3 regions of the Streptomyces sp. NPDC048389 genome follow, and region 2 is predicted to be linked to each of the others. Evidence: riboswitches for the same ligand, from Rfam matches in the RefSeq annotation. Region 2 holds a riboswitch; each other region holds the start of a gene.

Region 1 (5,720 bases), on a different contig from region 2:
GAGGTGACCTCCGCACCGCATCCGGTGAGCATCAGGGCGGCGGTGAGTGCGAGTGCGGCTGGGCGTGCGAGTGCGGCTGGGCGTGCGAGATTCGGCATGATGGCCAGGACTCCTCAAGAAGCGGGCTGAGTGGGCAGGAGACGGTCGAAGAGCAGCTGTACGGCGCCGGACTCCGGATGCCGTACCCGGTGCGCCCGTACGCCGAAGACCTCGGCCAGCAGCTCGGGCGTGAGCACGTCGTACGGAGCACCGGAGGCGACGATCCGGCCGCTGTCGATGACGTAGAGCAGGTCGCAGTGGAGCGCGGCGAGGTTGAGGTCGTGCAGTGCGGTGAGCACGGTCAGCCCACTCCCGCGCACCAGAGCCAGCACCTCCAACTGCTGTGCGATGTCGAGGTGGTTGGTGGGCTCGTCGAGCACCAGGACGCGCGGCTGCTGCGCGAGCGCGCGGGCGATCAGGACCCGCTGCTTCTCGCCTCCGGAGAGGGTGAGGAAGCCGCGGCCGGCGAGGTGGCCGGCGTCGACCTCGACCAGCGCGGCCTCGCACGCCTTCCGGTCTTCTTCGGTGGTCCGGGCCGCCGACCGCTGGTGAGGCAGTCGCCCCATCGCCACGACCTCGGCGACCGTGAAGTCGAACTCGGTGACCGCTTCCTGGGGCAGAGCGGCCAGTCGACGGGCGCCTTCGCGCGCGCTCAGGGAGTGCAGGTCCTCACCGCCGAGCCGGACCGTACCCGCCGAGGGGCGCAGGGCTCGGTAGACGCAGCGCAACAGCGTCGACTTGCCGCTGCCGTTGGGCCCCACGAGTCCGACGACCTGCCCGGCGTCCGCGCGCAGCGTGGCCTCCCGCACCAGCCGCGCACCGGCGACCTCGACCGTCAAAGCGTCCATGTCGATCCGCATCACGCGCCTCCGAAGGTGTAGGAGCGGCGGCGCATCAGCAGCACGAAGCACGGCACGCCGATGGCGGCGGTCAGCACGCCCACCGGCAGCTCGACGGGCGCGAGCACCACACGCGAGAGGATGTCCACCCAGATCAGCAGGACGGCGCCCCCGAGCGGGGCGACGGCCAGCAGCCGGCGATGGTCCGCGCCGACCAGCATCCGGGCGGCGTGCGGAACCATCAGGCCGACGAAGCCGATGGCACCGCTCACCGCGACCACGGCCCCCGTGACGGCGGCACAGACCAGGAACAGTTCCTTGCGCAGCCTCCGCGCGTCCACCCCCAGGGCAGCCGCGGTCTCGTCCCCCATCGCCAGGGCGTTCAGGCGACGCGCCGACACGGCGAGGTGGGCCAGGCCGGCGAGCACGGCTCCGGCGGCGATCGGCACGGAGGCCCAGTCGGCTCCGCCGAGGCTCCCGAGCAGCCACATCATCGCGGACCGCGCCGCCTCGCCGCGTTCGGCCGCGAACACCATGAACGTGGTGACGGCCGAGAAGCCGTAGTACATCGCGGTCCCCGTCAGGACGAGCCGCAGCGGGGTCAGACCATCAGCGGTGCGGGCGATCGCGTACACCAGCGTCATGGCGAGGAGCGCGGACAGGAAGGCCGCCGTGGACAGGGCCCACAGACCGAGAGCGCCGAAGGCGCCGAAGAGGAGGACGGCATTGGCACCGACGGCCGCGCCCGAGGAGATGCCCAGGACGAACGGGTCGGCGAGGGCGTTGCGGACCATGGCCTGCACGGTGACGCCGATGGCCGACAGTCCGGCTCCGACGACGGCGGCCAGCACGGCCCGTGGAAAACGCAGTTCCCACACGATGGTGTACGCCGGGACTTCGTCCCGGGATATGGGCCCGCCCGTCAGCCCGGCCCACAGATGATGCAGCACCTCGCCCCAGGAGAGCCCCGACGCCCCCATCCCCGCCCCGCAGACGATGGAGAGCACGAGCGCGACGCACAGCGCGGCGAACAGGAGCGGCGGCGACACGCGTTCGGACGGCGCCGGACCGGCCCCGCCGGGGGCCGCGGGAAGTGGCACCGCGGGTTTGCGTTCCAGGGGTGTGGCCACGGGCGGGTCGCCTTCGCCTCGGGCCGTGCAGCTACGTGAGCACATGAGCAGCCCGGGACGCGGGGCGCCCTGTGCAGCGCCCTCTCGCAGTCCACGGCGAATTGTCAGGAGCCTTCGACACCGCGGGTAATCGGGCTCGCGGAGCCGCGTGTCGGGCTCCGCCTACCGTTGCGGGTCAGCGCCGGACTTCGACCGGACTTCCCCCGCGGGGCGGCTTGCAGCATAGCGTGTACACAAGGGTGCCCGTTCCTGGGACGACGCGCGCGAGGGCCGACTCCGTTGCCCCACAAGGCGGCCTTCCGGGCCGGGACGGGCCTGGGGAGCGACGCGCGGCCCGGGGCGTCCTCCGGGCCACCCCGCCCGCACCCGGTTCCCCCGGGCCCGCCCCGTCCGAATCCGGTTCCGCCCGAGCCCGCCCCCGCGTTACCCCGTCATCCCCCAGCGGGCCGGGGCGATCTGGCTGGCCATGATGGTGACCAGTTCGTATGCCGCGTGTCAACGGGCCTGTCCCGCCATCACCAGCGCCCCCGGGGCCTGTTCCGCCATTTGGTCCTGTCGGGATCCGGGTATTCGCGCCGCGCGCTATATGGCCGGAACCAGTCCCAGCCGACGGCCCGCCGAGACTCAGCGGCAGGCACAACGACAGGCACAGCGCCAACGTCGACCGACGGGCAGGGACCTGACGGGCGCAACCGCACGGCGTGTCGACGGCGTACGCCGCAGGCGACGGCACGGGCCTGCGACCGGTGCAGCCCGCACCGAACGGCGTCGGCCCTCTGGGCGTTCAGACGTCGGTACCGGAGACGCGCTGGACGGCGAGCAGGGCGACGTCGTCGATGCGCTCCGGGACGACACCGGCGTGGCCCTGGTCTTCGTCAGCCATGACCTCGCCGTGGTGCAGCACATCACGGACGAGACGGTCGTGATGCGCAAGGGCACCGTGGTCGAACAGGGGCCGACGTCCCGAGTGCTCGACGCGCCCTCGGACCCGTACACCCGGCTCCTGCTCGCCTCCGTGCCGCACGAGGGCTGGGATCCGGACGACGCGGTCCGGGCGAGGACCGCGATGGACGCGGCCCGGTCCGGGGCCTGACCGGGCGCCGGCCCGGCTGCCGCACCCTCGGGACCCGGGAGGACCCCGGTCAGGCGGCGCTGCACGACATCGCCCTGCTCAGCGCGATGACCGGCATGTCCCCGGGCGTCACGCACGCCTTCGCCCTGACGGGCCCCGGGCAGGACCTCGACCGAACCGGTTTCTCCGGCTCGGGAGCCGGTGAGGCTCCGGCCGGCGTCCCGTACCGGCGCGAGCGGGCTACTGGAGGGGGATGTCGTGGCCCGGTCCGCGCTCCTCCTCCGGACGCGGTCCGAAGTAGCGGCGGTCGGCCTCCTGGATGCGCACGTCGTTGATGCTTGCTTCGCGGCGGCTCATGAGACCGTACTCGTCGAACTCCCACAGCTCGTTGCCGTAACTGCGGAACCACTGGCCCGCGGTGTCATGCCATTCGTACTGGAAGCGGACGGCTATCCGGTTCTCGTGGAAGGACCACAGGCTCTTGCGCAGTACGTAGTCCAGCTCACGCTCCCACTTGGCCGTGAGGAACTCGGCGATCTGCTCACGGCCGGTCAGGAAGACGTCCCTGTTCCGCCAGATGGAGTCCTCGGTGTAAGCGAGGGCGACCGTCTGCGGGTCGCGGGTGTTCCAAGCGTCCTCGGCGGCCTGGACCTTGGCCAAGGCGCTGTCGAGGTCGAACGGCGGCAGGGGCGGGCGCTGTCGGGTCATGACGGATCATCCTGCCACGCCGCTGTCCTGCCACCAACGGGCGGTATGCCGGCCCGGGGGCCCAACGAGCATGTGGGCAGCGGGACTTCACGGGACGGAGCCCTCAGTCCTCGAGGGTGTCGGCTCCCTGGTTCCTCGCCGAGTCGTCCACGTCCGCCCCGATCTGCCCCTTGGCCCGCTTGCCGACGACGGCGGCAGCCGCGAGAGCGCTGGCCGTGAAGGCGGCCGCGAGGATCCACGGGCCGTCGAAGCGGTGGCGGGTCACGTGGTCGAGGGAGTAGCGGCCGGGGCCCATGACGCCGATGGCGGCCGCGGTGAAGCCGAGGAACGCCGGGTACTCGAAGCCGCCGGACTGGACGAAGAAGCCGGCCGGTGCGTGGACGGAGACGGCGCCCGCCATGTTGCCGGTCACCGCCGCGCCCGCCGCGGGCGTGGCGAGGCCGAGGGCGAGCAGCAGGCCGCCGCCCGTCTCGGCGAGGCCCGCGGCCAGTGCGCTCTCCTTGGGCGGGTGGAAGCCCATGGACTCCATGCCCTTGGCGGTGCCCTCCAGGCCGCCGCCGCCGAACCAGCCGAAGAGCTTCTGAGTGCCGTGGGCCATGAGCACAGCCCCGGTGCCCGTGCGCAGGACGAGCAGGCCGAGGTCACGTCGGTTGAGGGGGGTCATCGGTACTCCCGGTGCGGTGACGGTGGGCGACGCCATCCACTCTGGGCGCGCCCGGCGCCGGGGCCTTGCGTTGCTGGGCCGTACGGGTGAGGCGGTGCCGGTGCCGTCAGCTCGCCGGGCGCCCTGCGGCCGTCCACAGGTGCTGCATCGCGTACGACCGCCACGGCCGCCAGCGCCCGGTGTCCGCCCGGGGCGGCAGTGCCGGGTCGCCGGCGAGCAGGACGTCCGGGTCGCCGAGCGCGTGCAGGCGGACGGCGGCGGCGGTTGGGGCGTCGATGCCGGGCAGCCGCAGCAGCCGGTGCTCCGTGTCCTCACGGTCGGCGCCGGGGTCGAGAACGAGTTCGCCGGTGGCGAGCGCCCCGGCCAGCGCGCGCAGCGTGGGCCGGTCACTGCCGGTGAGGTCCTCGGCCCGGGGGAACAGGTGGGTGAGGCCGCCGCTCGGGGCGTCGAGCCGCTGCCCGTACGCGGCGACGAGTTCGCCCGCCGCCCGCCGGCCCGTCAGGATGCGGATCGCCGATTCGTGCGGGTCCGCGGCGCCGGGGACGCGCAGCCCCGGGCGGGCCGCGACGAGCGGGGCGAGGGCCGGGTCGGCGGCCAGGCGTTCCGCGACGGCGCAGGGGTCGGCGTCCAGGTCGAGCAGGCGGCGCATCCGCTGGATGGCGGAGGTCAGGTCCCGCAGGTCCGCCAGGTGCAGCCGGCAGTCGAGCCAGCCGCCGGTGCCCGCGCGTTCGCCGACCTCGGCGACGGCGGCGCCGCCGGGCAGCCGCAGCGTCCGGCGGTAGGTGCGGGTGCCGCGTGCGCCGGTGACCTCCTCGGTACCGGCCACGGCGTGGGCGGCGAGGTGGTCGAACATCAGGTCGGCCGCGTACGGGCCCCGGTGGGCCAGCCGCAGCGGAATCCCGGAGCCGCTGTCGACCGGCGGGGTGCGACCGGGCCGCAGGGCGCGCAGCTCGGTGGGGGTGGCGGCGTAGATCTCCCGGATCGTGTCGTTGAACTGCCGTACGCTCGCGAATCCCGCCGCGAAGGCGATCTCGGCGGCCTGCAGGGTCGTCGTCTGCAGCAGTACGCGTGCGGTGTGGCCGCGCTGGGCGCGGGCCAGGGCGACGGGTCCCGCGCCGAGTTCGGCGTTGAGCTGGCGCTGCACCTGGCGGGCGCTGTAGCCGAGGCGGGCGGCGAGTCCCGAGACGCCTTCACGGTCGACGATTCCGTCGCCGATCAGCCGCATGGCACGCCCGACGACGTCCGCGCGCACGTTCCACTCCGCGGAG
Region 2 (5,720 bases):
GCATCCGGGAGCGGGGCGGGATCCGCGCGATGCTGCGCAACCGCCGTTTCCTCGCGCTGTGCTGCGCGTACGGCGCCTACCTGCTCGCCTACAACCAGCTCTACCTCGCCCTGCCGGAAGAGGTGGAGCGTGTGACCGGCTCCCAGGCGTCCTTGTCGTGGCTGTTCGCCCTGTCCTCCCTGCTGGTCGTGTGTGCCCAGCTCCCGGTGACCGGCTGGGCGGCCGACAGGCTCGGCCTGCGCCGCTCCATGGCCGCCGGGCTGCTGCTGGTCGCGGCCGGTTTCACGGTCGTGGCCGTCGCACGTCCGGCTCAGTGGACAGGACTCGTCGGGCTGCTGCCCGCCGCGGGGTACGTCGTCCTGCTCACGCTCGGCCAGATGCTGGTCGTCCCCACCGCTCGAGCCTGGGTACCCGACCTTGCCGAGGACGGGCGTCTCGGCCTCTACACCGGGGCACTGTCCTCCGTCTCCGGTCTGATCGTCCTCGCAGGCAGCTCGGCGACCGGCGCCCTCCTCGACCTGGGCCTCCCACCCGCCGTCCCCTGGCTGGCCCTTGCCGTCGTCCCCGTCCTCGCGGTCGGTCTGCTGCCCCGTGACCCCGGCGCGGTGCACGGTGCCAACCACGGATCTCCGCGGTGAGGCACGAGCGAGGGCGCGTCATCGTCGCATCCGAAGGGCGTTCGATCTGTGGTTTCGGCAGGGTTCGCGGGGGTGGCTCCGGTGGTGGCGGGGCGAACCGGCTGCGCAGGCCGGCTCACGGGGCCGGACATCGGCCCGGTGGGCCACCTTCCGCGTGCGGAAGGTGAGGCGGACCACGCGCTCCACGCGGGCTCCGTCGTTCCGCTGTCGGCCACGGTCAGTTCCCGGCCGGCGTGCCCAGGAAGCGGATGTGCGGCCGGTCGCCGGGGCCGGGGCGGGTGACCGCGGCGCGCACGCCGTAGACATCGGAGATCAGGGACTCGGTCAGCGTGCTGCCCGGAGCACCGGCAACGACCACCCGGCCCTGCCGGAGCACGACGACCTGGTCGCAGTACATGGCCGCCAGATTCAGGTCGTGCAGGGCGACGACGCTGGTGACGGGCAGCTCGGCGACCAGGTTCAGCAGGTCGAGCTGGTGCTGGATGTCGAGGTGGTTGGTCGGTTCGTCCAGGAGCAACTCGCGCGGCTCCTGAGCCAGGGCACGGGCGATCTGCACGCGCTGGCGCTCGCCGCCGGAGAGCGTGTGCCAGGGCTGGTCCGCGCGGTCGGTGAGGCCGGTGCGCTCCAGGGCGGTGCCTACGGCCTCCTCGTCCGCCGCGGTCGCGGGGGTCCAGGCGTGGCGGTGCGGGATACGGCCGAGGCGTACGACATCGAGAACCGTCAGTTCGACGAGGGTGTCGGCATGCTGCTCGACGACGGCCACGCGCCGGGCCACGGCGCGGCGGCCCCAGTCGCCGAGTGGACGCCCGTCGAGGGTGACGACGCCGGAGGCGGGGGAGAGGACGCCGGACAGCAGCCGCAGCAGCGTCGACTTCCCCGAGCCGTTGGGGCCGAGCAACCCGGTCACGGAGCCGGGCCGGGGGGTGAGGCTCACGCCGTCGAGGATCAACCGCCCGTCGGCGGTGCGGCTCACGCGGTCGGCGGCGAGGGTGGGCGGCTCGGCGGGCGACACTCCGGCGGGTGCGTCTACGGCGGCCGTCTGCCCTGCGGCCGTCCGCTCTGCGGCCGTCTGCTCTGCGGTCGTCTGCCCTGCGGTCGGCTGATCGGGGCGGGGCGGCCGGGCGCCGTCGTCCCGCCGCTCGGTGCCGGTCGTCATCGCATCCTCCTCGTGCGGTACAGGACCAGGACGAACGCCGGGACGCCGACCAGCGAGGTCACCACGCCCACCGGCACCTCCTGGGGATCGAGGACGGTACGGGCCAGAGTGTCGGCCCAGACCAGGAACACCGCCCCCGCGAGCGCGGTGACCGGCAGCAGCCGGGCGTGCCCCGGGCCGACGAGAGCGCGTGCGGCGTGCGGCAGGACCAGGCCGACGAAGCCGATCGCGCCCGCCGAGCTGACCAGCGCGGCGGTCAGCAGCGCGGTCACGCACAGCAGCACCAGCCGGGTCCGGGCGACCGAGACCCCGAGCGTCGCCGCGGAATCCTGGCCGAAGGCGAAGGCGTCCAGCGTGCGCGCGTATCCCAGGCACACCACCAGGGCCAGTCCCAGGACGGCCAGACACAGCCCCACGTCGGTCCAGTCGGCCCCGCTGAGCGATCCGAGCAGCCAGAACAGCACACCGCGGGTGGTCTCCGCGTCGGCCGCCGTCATCACCACGAACGAGGTCAGGGCGGAGAACAGCTGCATCGCGGCCACACCGGACAGCACCACCCGGTCCGTCGCCCCGCCGAGCGTGTGGCTGAGCAGCAGCACCAGCGCGAACGAGCCGACCGCGCCCACGAACGCGCCACCGGAGACGGACAGGACACCGCCACCGACGCCCAGGACGACCACGACGACGGCGCCGGTCGACGCCCCCGAGGAGACACCCAGGACGAAGGGGTCGGCGAGAGGGTTGCGCAGCAACGACTGCATCACCGCGCCGCACACGGCGAGCCCGGCGCCGCACACCGCGGCGAGCAGGGTGCGCGGCAGCCGCAGGTTCCAGACGATGCCGTCCCGGATGGGAGTCAGCTCTGTCGTGCCCCAGCCCAGGTGGGAGGCGACCACGGACCAGGCGTCGCCCACGCCGATGTCCGCCGGGCCGATGGTGATGGCCACGGCGACGGACGCGGCGAGCACGGCCAGCCCGGCGCCCAGGCCGGCCGCACCGCGCAGGACACCGGCGGCGACCAGCAGCGGGCGGGCTCGGGGAGACGGCAGGACGGTGGTCATCCGGCGAGCCCGTACGCGCGCAGCGCCGCGGCCACCTTCTCCACACCCTCGACGGTACGGATCGTCGGGTTCATGGCCTGCCCGCTGAGCAGCACGTACCTCTTCTTCTTCACCGCCTCCATGTTCCTGGTCGCCGGGTTCGACTCCAGGAACGCGATCTTCTTCGCGGCGGTCTCGGCCGTCTGCGACTTGCGGGTGAGATCACCGATGACGAGTACGTCGGGGTTGCGGTCGGCTACGGTCTCCCAGTTGATCTGGGGCCATTCCTGCGTGCTGTCGTCGAAGACGTTCTTCGCGCCGAGCGCGTTCGTGATGATGCCGGGGGCGCCGCAGCAGCCCGCCATGTAGGGGGACTCCTGGTTCGCGAACCAGTACAGGACGGTGGCGTTCTCGGCACGGATTCCGGACGTCGCCTTCGTCACCCGGCTCTTCAGCCGGGCGATCAGCTTCTCGCCACGGTCCTCCACCCCGAAGACCCGGGCCAGTTCCCTCACTTCGCGGTAGACGGTGTCCATGGCCAGGGGCTTCGTCCGTGAGCCGTCACCGTCGCCGCTGTTGTCCTTGCCTTCGCAGTCGGTGGGCGACAGGTACGTCGGCACCCCGAGTTCCTCGAACTTCTCGCGGGGTGCCACCCCGCCCTTGCCCAGGGTGGAGGTGAAGGAGGAGGCGACGAAGTCCGGTTCGGCGTCCAGGACCTTCTCGAACGACGGCCGGTTGTCGGCGAGCCGAGGCACCTTCGCATTGGCCTGCTCCAGTCCCTTCATGACCGGGTCGGTCCAGGTGGCGGTTCCCACCATGCGGTCGGCCAGGCCGAGGGAGAGCAGGATCTCGCTGGTGCCCTGGTTCAGGGACACGGCCCGCTTCGGCGGAGCCTTGACCGTCACCTTCTGCCCGCAGTTGTCGAACGTGACGGCCTGCGCGCCGGCGGTGGCGGACTTTCCGGACGAGCCGGAACCTGAGCCGGAGCCGCATGCGGTGAGCAGCAGCGCCCCGGTCAGGAGCAGGACGGAACAGCGGGCGGGACGCGGCAGATGCACAGTGTCGGCTCTCTCAACGTCAGGACCCATACGCGGGGTCCCGTGCGGACGGTCGGGTGCCAGCAGGTCTTCGGACTCGGGGTCACCCCGGCGGAACGCCTTCCCGGACCCGGCCGTGACCGTCGTCCAGTGGCTGCTGTCCCGCCCGTCACCCTCACCGCTGCGCGTCAGTTCCGGACTCTCACCGGATTCCCTGACTCGTGCACGCGTGGCCGCGTTCACGAGTTTGACTGGCGTCCGGAAGCTACCACAGCCCTACTCGTGCAGTCCGCCGTGTCCGTCGCGAAGCCAGCCGCATACGTCCGCCGGTCGCGGCGAGCGGCTGTTGCGGGTTTCCAGGCGCGGTCGGCTGCCGGCAGACCGCGCTGCCTCGGCCCGAGGGCGGCTCGGTGCCCGCCGAGAGACCGGCCGGGACGGTCCTGGCCGGAACCCGACCCCGAGACCGCCGGCGTCCTGCGCCGGGCACTTCGCGCGATCGGGCGGCCACGGCGTGGCGGTACTGGCCGCCGGCGTGCACTCGCGAGACGTCTGCATCCGCAGACGTACGGTGCCGGCGATCACCGAGATGGCCGAGGCCCCGGGTGCGACGGGGTTTGCGAAGGCGCTCGGCGGCCCGGACCCGACGGTGCCCGGGTATGCCGCTCCCGAAGGGTGATCCGGCGAGCAGCCGCCGACGTCAAACGGCAGGCTGAGCCTTCTCCTTGTTCATGGGACAGGCGGACGCCGCCGTCGAGGGGGAGACCGTGCATGCCCCGGCCGTCTCCCCGATCTGATGCAGGATTTCGACGGAGAGCAAGTCCTCCTTGCCCTTGAAGGCGTCCGCGACCACCGGATCGGTAGGGAAGACCATCTCGGCCGAGACATTGTCCTGAACGATCCGGGCGAGGTTGTCCAGGGCGACGAAGATCGGGTCGCGAGGAACTTCGACGGTCGGCAGGTCGATCAGGTGGGTGGCGACCTTCGCCGGATTCATGCACTGCCTGATGATGACCGATGCCTGGTTCAACTCGGACGTCGTCCAGATCGACAGCACGACCGTATACAGGTCCTGCCACGCCTCCTCGCCGATCGTGGCCCGCCACTTCCGCATCAGACCTTCCACGCCGTGGATCTGCGCCGCGGCCGCGTACTTCATGTTCGTGCGGATACCGGGGTACGTCCTGCCCGAGAACTCCTCGAACGACGCCATGTCGAACGTTTTGCTGCGCACGGAATCACGGATGAACGTGAGTGCTTCGTCGAGGATCTTCCCGCAGGAGATTTCCAGCTCCTGTGGCAGATTGGCCTCCCCGAGCTGACGGCGTGCAGTGTGGAGCGTGGCAGCGTAACGCTGGAGCGGGCCGATCCAGCCGTCTGCCCGGGGCCCCTCGAACGCGACCATGTCCAGGTCGTGCGGGTCGATGCGACCGGCGTTGGGGAGGTTCGGCACCTTGTCGCTCAAGTACGCGGCAATGATCGAGAAAATGCCCTGAGGCACGTGGCTGATCGACTTCGCCAGTTCGAACAGCTCGGGCACCGGGTTGACTGATTCCCGTGGGCTTCCGCCATGGATGAGAGTGAACTTGCCGCCCCTGGCATCGTTTTGGACGACGATCACAGGACTGAGACGACTGATCAGTTCGGACTTGAGTGCGGCATAGTTCGCCCGCATACCGACGTTGGCCGCTCGGATCGCGTCACGGGCCTTCAGCTCCGCGTCCGTCACGGCCGCGCCTGCATGCGTGGTGGCGGAGGCCGACGGGGTGATACCGAGGAGTGTTGCGGCACCGGCCGCCGACATTCCGTCGATGAAGCCTCTGCGTGTGACCATTCCCCGTCCTTCCACCAG
Region 3 (5,720 bases), on a different contig from region 2:
GGCGCAGGGCCACATCCCCGAGCACCACGCGCGGCAACAGAGCCCGCGCCGCCACGATCCGCTCGCGCAGCGCCTCCTCCTCGGCGGCCCAGCGCGCCGCGAAGCCGGCCGGGTCGTCGTCGTACGCGAGCCTGCGGCGTACGACCTCCACCCGCAGATCGGGATCGCGGGACGCCGCGACCTCGACGGTGAGCCCGAACCGGTCCAGCAACTGGGGACGCAGCTCGCCCTCTTCGGGGTTCATGGTCCCGACGAGCAGGAAGCGGGAGGCGTGCCGCACGGAGACGCCCTCACGCTCGACGTACGAGGCGCCCATGGCGGCGGCGTCCAGCAGGACGTCCACCAGATGATCGTGGAGCAGATTCACCTCGTCGACGTAGAGGATCCCGCGGTGCGCGTCCGCGAGCAGGCCGGGCTCGAATGCCTTGACACCCTCCGCGAGCGCCCGCTCGATGTCGAGCGCGCCCACGAGCCGGTCCTCGGAGGCGCCGACGGGCAGCTCGACCATGCGCGCCGGCCGCGCCGTCGCCGCACCGCCCGCGTGCGGGCCGTCCGGGCACGTCGGGTCCGGCGCGGCGGGCGCGCAGGAGAAACGGCACCCGGCGACGACCTGGACATCGGGGACGAGCGAGGCGAGCGCACGCACCGCGGTGCTCTTCGCGGTGCCCTTCTCACCTCGCACGAGCACTCCGCCGACCGCCGGACTGACCGCGTTGAGCAGCAGGGCCAGCCGCAGATCGTCCATCCCGACGACCGCGGTGAACGGGTAGGGGGTGCTCATCCTTTGATCACTCCTTCGCGGGAGTCGCACCGACGGCGCGACTCACTTGTTTTCCGCCGAGAGCGGCGGACGGCGGGGGCAGGGGCGGAGCGCGGCGAGGGTCTGCCGCAGGCGCGGGTCGTGCCGCCGGCGCCGCCCCCCGCCCGCAGGAGGCTCACGGCGCCCCCGGCGGTACGAACGGCAGTCCCGCCGGCGCCCCGGCCTCGATCAGCCGCATCAACGCCGACGTGTCAGCGTGCTCTTCGATCAGATCCCCCAGTCGGTCCAGCTGCTCCTCCCGCAGTGCACCGAAGCTCGTGCCGGACGCGGGCACGAACCGCCGCCCGGACTGCGCCGCGACCTCCCGCAGGAAGGCCCGCCGGAAGCCGTCGCTCTCCAGTGACCCGTGCCAGTGCGTCCCCCACACCGCGCCCACCCGGCAGCCGTCCAGGAAGGGCTCTCCACCGAGGACCTCGGCGACACCGTGATGGATCTCGTAGCCCTCGACCCGTTCCCCGAGTGCTTCGCCGACGGGCCGCGCGAGGGTCTTCTCACGCGCGAACCGCACCCGTACCGGCAGCAGTCCGAGCGCCGCGACCTCGCCCGCCCTCGACTCGACCTCGTCCTCGATGTGCCGGCCGAGCGCCTGGAAGCCGCCGCAGATGCCCAGCACCGGCCGGCCCTCGGCCGCCCGCCGCGCCAGGGCGTCCGCCAGCCCGCGTTCCCGCAGCCACGCCAGTGCCCGGACCGTTCCCCGGGTGCCCGGGACCACCACCAGGTCGGCGTCCACGAGTTCCTCCGCGCGGTCCACGAACCGCACCACGACGCCCGGTTCGGCCGCCAGCGCGTCCACATCGGTGAAGTTCGACATCAGCGGCACCGCGCACACCGCGACCCTCAGCACGTCCTCACCGACGGGCGCGGCGACCACCGACTCCCGTACCGCGCCGCGCAGGGACACCCTGAGGCCGTCCTCCTCGTCGATGCCGAGTCCGTGGGCGTACGGCAGCACACCGTAGGTCGGCCGCCCGGTCAGGCCGCGCAGCATCTCGAGCCCCGGCTCCAGAAGCGACACGTCACCGCGGAACTTGTTGACCAGATAGCCCGCCACGAGCGACTGGTCCTCGGGGCTCAGCAGCGCCGTCGTACCGAAGAACTGCGCGAACACGCCTCCCCGGTCGATGTCGCCGACCACCAGGACCGGTAGCCGTGCCGCCCGCGCGATGCCCATGTTCACGATGTCCGTGCGCCGCAGATTGATCTCGGCCGGGCTGCCCGCCCCTTCGCAGATCACAGCGTCGTACGTGCCCCGCAGCTCCTCCAGGCACGCCATGACCGGCTCGAAGAGTTCTCGTTGCCGGTTCCCGTGGTAGCCCTTGGCGCTCATCTCCCCGACGGGCCTGCCCATCAGTACCACCTGGCTGGAGCGATCGCCGCCCGGCTTGAGCAGTACGGGATTCATCAGCGCGGTGGGCTCCACGCGGGCGGCCTGCGCCTGCATGGCCTGTGCCCGCCCGATCTCGGCGCCCTCACGGGTCACGAACGAATTGAGGGACATGTTCTGCCCCTTGAACGGCGCGACCTTCACACCCTGCCGCACCAGCCACCGGCAGATCCCGGCGGTGACGACGCTCTTGCCCGCGTCCGAGGTGGTCCCCGCGACCAACAGCCCACCGCTCATGCCCGTCTCCGTTTCAGTGCCCCCACGCCGAGCCGTGCGCCCGCGCAGACCGCCAGGGCCAGCAGGCCCACCCGGTGCGACAGCCGCACCGCCCGTGTGATGTCGCCGAACTCCACCGCGCGGCCCTGCGCGCCCAGCACCGGCCGGTGTTCGACCCGACCGCCGTAGGAGAGGGTCCCACCCAGCCGTACGCCCAGGGCACCCGCGAAGGACGCCTCCACGGGGCCCGCGTTGGGGCTCGGGTGCTTGGCGGCGTCGGCCCGCCAGGCCCGTACGGCGCCCCGCGGGTCCGGACCGCAGACGGCCGCCAGCACGGCGGTCAGCCGGGCGCCCGGCCAGCCGGCCACATCGTCGAGGCGGGCCGACGCCCAGCCGTAGCGCCGGTAGCGCGGCGACTTGTGGCCGACCATCGCGTCCAGGGTGTTCACCGCCCTGAAGCCCACCAGCCCGGGCACGCCCGCCACGGCGCCCCACACGAGGGCGCCGACGACCGCGTCGGAGGTGTTCTCCGCGACGGACTCCACGACGGCGCGGGCGATCTGCTGCTCGTCCAGGGCCTGCGGGTCGCGCCCGCACAGATGGGGCAGCCGCTCGCGCGCCGCCTCGACGTCCCCGGCCGCCAGCGCCTCGCCGACGGCCGCGGCCTCGCGCCCGAGCGTCGTACCGCCGACGACGGCCCAGGTCGCGGCGGCGGTCAGGGCGACCGAGGCGACGGGTGAGCGGCGTACGGCGCGGGCGGTCAGGGCCGCCGCGGCCACGGCTCCGCCGGCGCACACCGCGGTGTGCAGGGCGCCCCGGCCTCGGTGGTCGCGCCACAGGGCACGCTCGACGGCGCCCGCTGCCCGCCCGAACACGGCGACCGGATGCCCCCGGCGGGGATCGCCCAGGAGTCGGTCGCCGAGGAGGCCGGCTGCGGCGCCGTACAGGAAGACGCGGTCCGCGCGCACCGGATCAGCGTTCCGAGGGGAGATGTCCGGAGGGACGGTGTCCGACGGACAGGGCAGTACCGCGACCGGGCATGGCAGGAGTCCTCACTCAGGGTCCGCGCCCTGGTTCGACGTGACCGGCGGCGAGAGTTCCTGGCTCCCCGGGTGTTCCCGGGTGACAGTGGCGGGACCGCGCCGGATTCGCACCGGACTTCCTCTTCTGCCGCCGTTGATGGCCCCGGCAGTCCACCATGTGCGCGAACGCCCGTCAACTCGCCCTTGACCTGCGACGGGACAGTGTGCGGAGTCCCACACCGGCGGACGCGCGAAGGCCGGGCCGTACCCACCCGCGGTGCGTACGGCCCGGCCTCCGGGCGGCTGTCCGACGTCAGGTGACGATCAGATAGATCCCGTAGGACACCGCCGCCGCGCAGAGCGCGAAGCAGGCGTACGCGCCGGTGCGGGCCAGCACGCCGGAGCCTGCGGTCTGCGTGCCGGACTGCTGCTTGGACAGGCTCACGATGCCCAGGGTGAACAGGCCCACCAGGGCGACGGTGGCGACGAGGCTGACGCCGAACACGGAGCCGAGAGCTACCCAGTCGATCTTCATACTGCTGCTTCCTTACACCGCGGCCGGACGGACCGGCTCGGAGTCGGCGGGGGCCGGGAGAGTGGTCTTCAGTTCGCCGGCGGGCGGCGGGATGACGGCCGCGACGGCGTCCGTGACGACGTCCGCGGGCTCCTCGGTGTCGACGTCGTTGACGTTGGTGTGGTTGACGATCTGGCGGCGCGAGATGACCCAGATCGCGATGCAGGAGGCGACGAGGAAGACGGCGACGGCCGCGACACCCCAGCCGCCCTGCTTGGTGACGAACTCGGACATCGCCGCGACGAGTCCGGCGGCCGGCAGGGTCAGACCCCAGGCCACGAACATCCGGGTGGCGGTGGACCAGCGGACCACGCCGCCCTTGCGGCCGAGGCCCGCGCCCATGACGGCGCCCGAGCAGGAGTGCGTCGTCGACAGCGAGAAGCCGAGGTTCGAGGAGGCGAGGATCACGCTGGCAGCGCTGGTCTGGGCGGCGAAGCCCTGCTGCGGCTGGAGGTCGGTGAGCCCCTTGCCCATGGTGCGGATGATGCGCCAGCCGCCGAGGTAGGTGCCGAGTGCGATCGCCAGACCGGCCGAGACGATGACCCACATCGGAGGGTTGGACCCGGGGGCGAGGACGTTGCCGGCCACCAGCGCCAGCGTGATGATGCCCATGGTCTTCTGGGCGTCGTTGGTGCCGTGCGCCAGGGAGACGAGGCCGGCGGAGGCGATCTGCCCCGCGCGGTACCCCTTGGCGGTGGCCTTCGCGTCGGTGTTCCTGTCGACCCGGTACGTCAGCCGTGCCGCCAGCATGGCGGCGAGGCCGGCCACGACCGGCGCGGCGATGGCCGGGATGAGCACCTTGGTGACGACGACGCCGCCGTTGACCCCGGCGAAGCCGACCGAGGCGACCGTGGCGCCGATCAGACCGCCCATGAGGGCGTGCGAGGAACTGGACGGCAGGCCGACCAGCCAGGTGACCAGGTTCCACAGGATGGCGCCGACGAGCGCCGCGAAGATGACTTCAGGTGTGATGCCTGATTCGTCGACCAGTCCGCTGGAGATGGTCTTGGCGACCTCCACGGAGAGGAAAGCGCCGACGAGGTTCAGAACGGCGGACATGGCCACCGCGCTCTTGGGCTTCATGGCGCCGGTCGAGATGGTCGTCGCCATCGCGTTGGCGGTGTCGTGGAAACCGTTCGTGAAATCGAACACGAGAGCTGTCACGATCACGATCGCGAGCAGCAGTGTGATGTGTTCCATTTACCCAGGCAATCGTTTGACGTCATTGACGCGAGGACCGTAGGCAACCTGGATGAACGGAAGGTGAACTGGGTCGGACTTCGCGGTGACCCCAAGTGGGGTCGGCTGATTCCGCTTGTCTGATTCTCCGCCCCCGCGCCGCTCACGGCAGCCACTCGAACACCCTCCGTGTCTCCATGCCGTCGTATACGGCTGGCAGGATCCCCGGTATGACTGATGAGGCGACCGGTGAGGCAAGTGGTGGGGCGCCCGGCCGGGCGCGGTGGAACGGGATCGGGCAGGCATGGCGGGAGCTTGTGGACACCGCCCGCAGAACGGCTGCCGAAGGACTCGTCGTCGGCACGTCGGGCAACGTCTCGGTCCGCGTCGGCGACGTGGTCCTTGTCACACCGACCGGAGTGCCGTACGACCGGCTCACGGACCGGGACACCGTCGCCGTCGACCTCGACGGCACACAGATCCTCGGCGACCTGTTGCCCACGAGCGAGCTGCCGTTGCACCTGG

Evidence for each region. Region 2 has a riboswitch for cobalamin ahead of AB0903_RS21855 (ABC transporter substrate-binding protein). Riboswitches for the same ligand answer to the same signal wherever they lie in the genome.
Region 1: linked by a shared signal. The riboswitch ahead of AB0903_RS28490 (iron ABC transporter permease) and the one ahead of AB0903_RS21855 (ABC transporter substrate-binding protein) in region 2 are both predicted to bind cobalamin.
Region 3: linked by a shared signal. The riboswitch ahead of AB0903_RS22950 (cobalamin biosynthesis protein) and the one ahead of AB0903_RS21855 (ABC transporter substrate-binding protein) in region 2 are both predicted to bind cobalamin.

Annotation. Positions count from the first base shown of each region.
Region 1 is NZ_JBEZKP010000056.1:37,495-43,214, forward strand. It holds gene AB0903_RS28480 (ABC transporter substrate-binding protein) at 1-98, opposite strand, end outside; gene AB0903_RS28485 (ABC transporter ATP-binding protein) at 114-899, opposite strand; gene AB0903_RS28490 (iron ABC transporter permease) at 899-2,008, opposite strand; cobalamin riboswitch at 2,112-2,246, opposite strand; partial or broken gene AB0903_RS28495 (ABC transporter ATP-binding protein) at 2,838-3,101, shown strand; partial or broken gene AB0903_RS28500 (NAD(P)-dependent oxidoreductase) at 3,131-3,229, shown strand; gene AB0903_RS28505 (nuclear transport factor 2 family protein) at 3,321-3,788, opposite strand; gene AB0903_RS28510 (DoxX family protein) at 3,892-4,452, opposite strand; gene AB0903_RS28515 (AlkA N-terminal domain-containing protein) at 4,559-5,720, opposite strand, start outside.
Region 2 is NZ_JBEZKP010000033.1:10,257-15,976, reverse strand. It holds gene AB0903_RS21870 (MFS transporter) at 1-638, shown strand, start outside; gene AB0903_RS21865 (ABC transporter ATP-binding protein) at 856-1,794, opposite strand; gene AB0903_RS21860 (iron chelate uptake ABC transporter family permease subunit) at 1,791-2,855, opposite strand; gene AB0903_RS21855 (ABC transporter substrate-binding protein) at 2,852-3,922, opposite strand; cobalamin riboswitch at 3,936-4,142, opposite strand; gene AB0903_RS21850 (hypothetical protein) at 4,569-5,720, opposite strand, start outside.
Region 3 is NZ_JBEZKP010000036.1:16,076-21,795, forward strand. It holds gene AB0903_RS22940 (putative cobaltochelatase) at 1-781, opposite strand, end outside; gene AB0903_RS22945 (cobyric acid synthase) at 936-2,441, opposite strand; gene AB0903_RS22950 (cobalamin biosynthesis protein) at 2,438-3,388, opposite strand; cobalamin riboswitch at 3,495-3,625, opposite strand; gene AB0903_RS22955 (hypothetical protein) at 3,756-3,977, opposite strand; gene AB0903_RS22960 (inorganic phosphate transporter) at 3,990-5,216, opposite strand; gene AB0903_RS22965 (class II aldolase/adducin family protein) at 5,426-5,720, shown strand, end outside.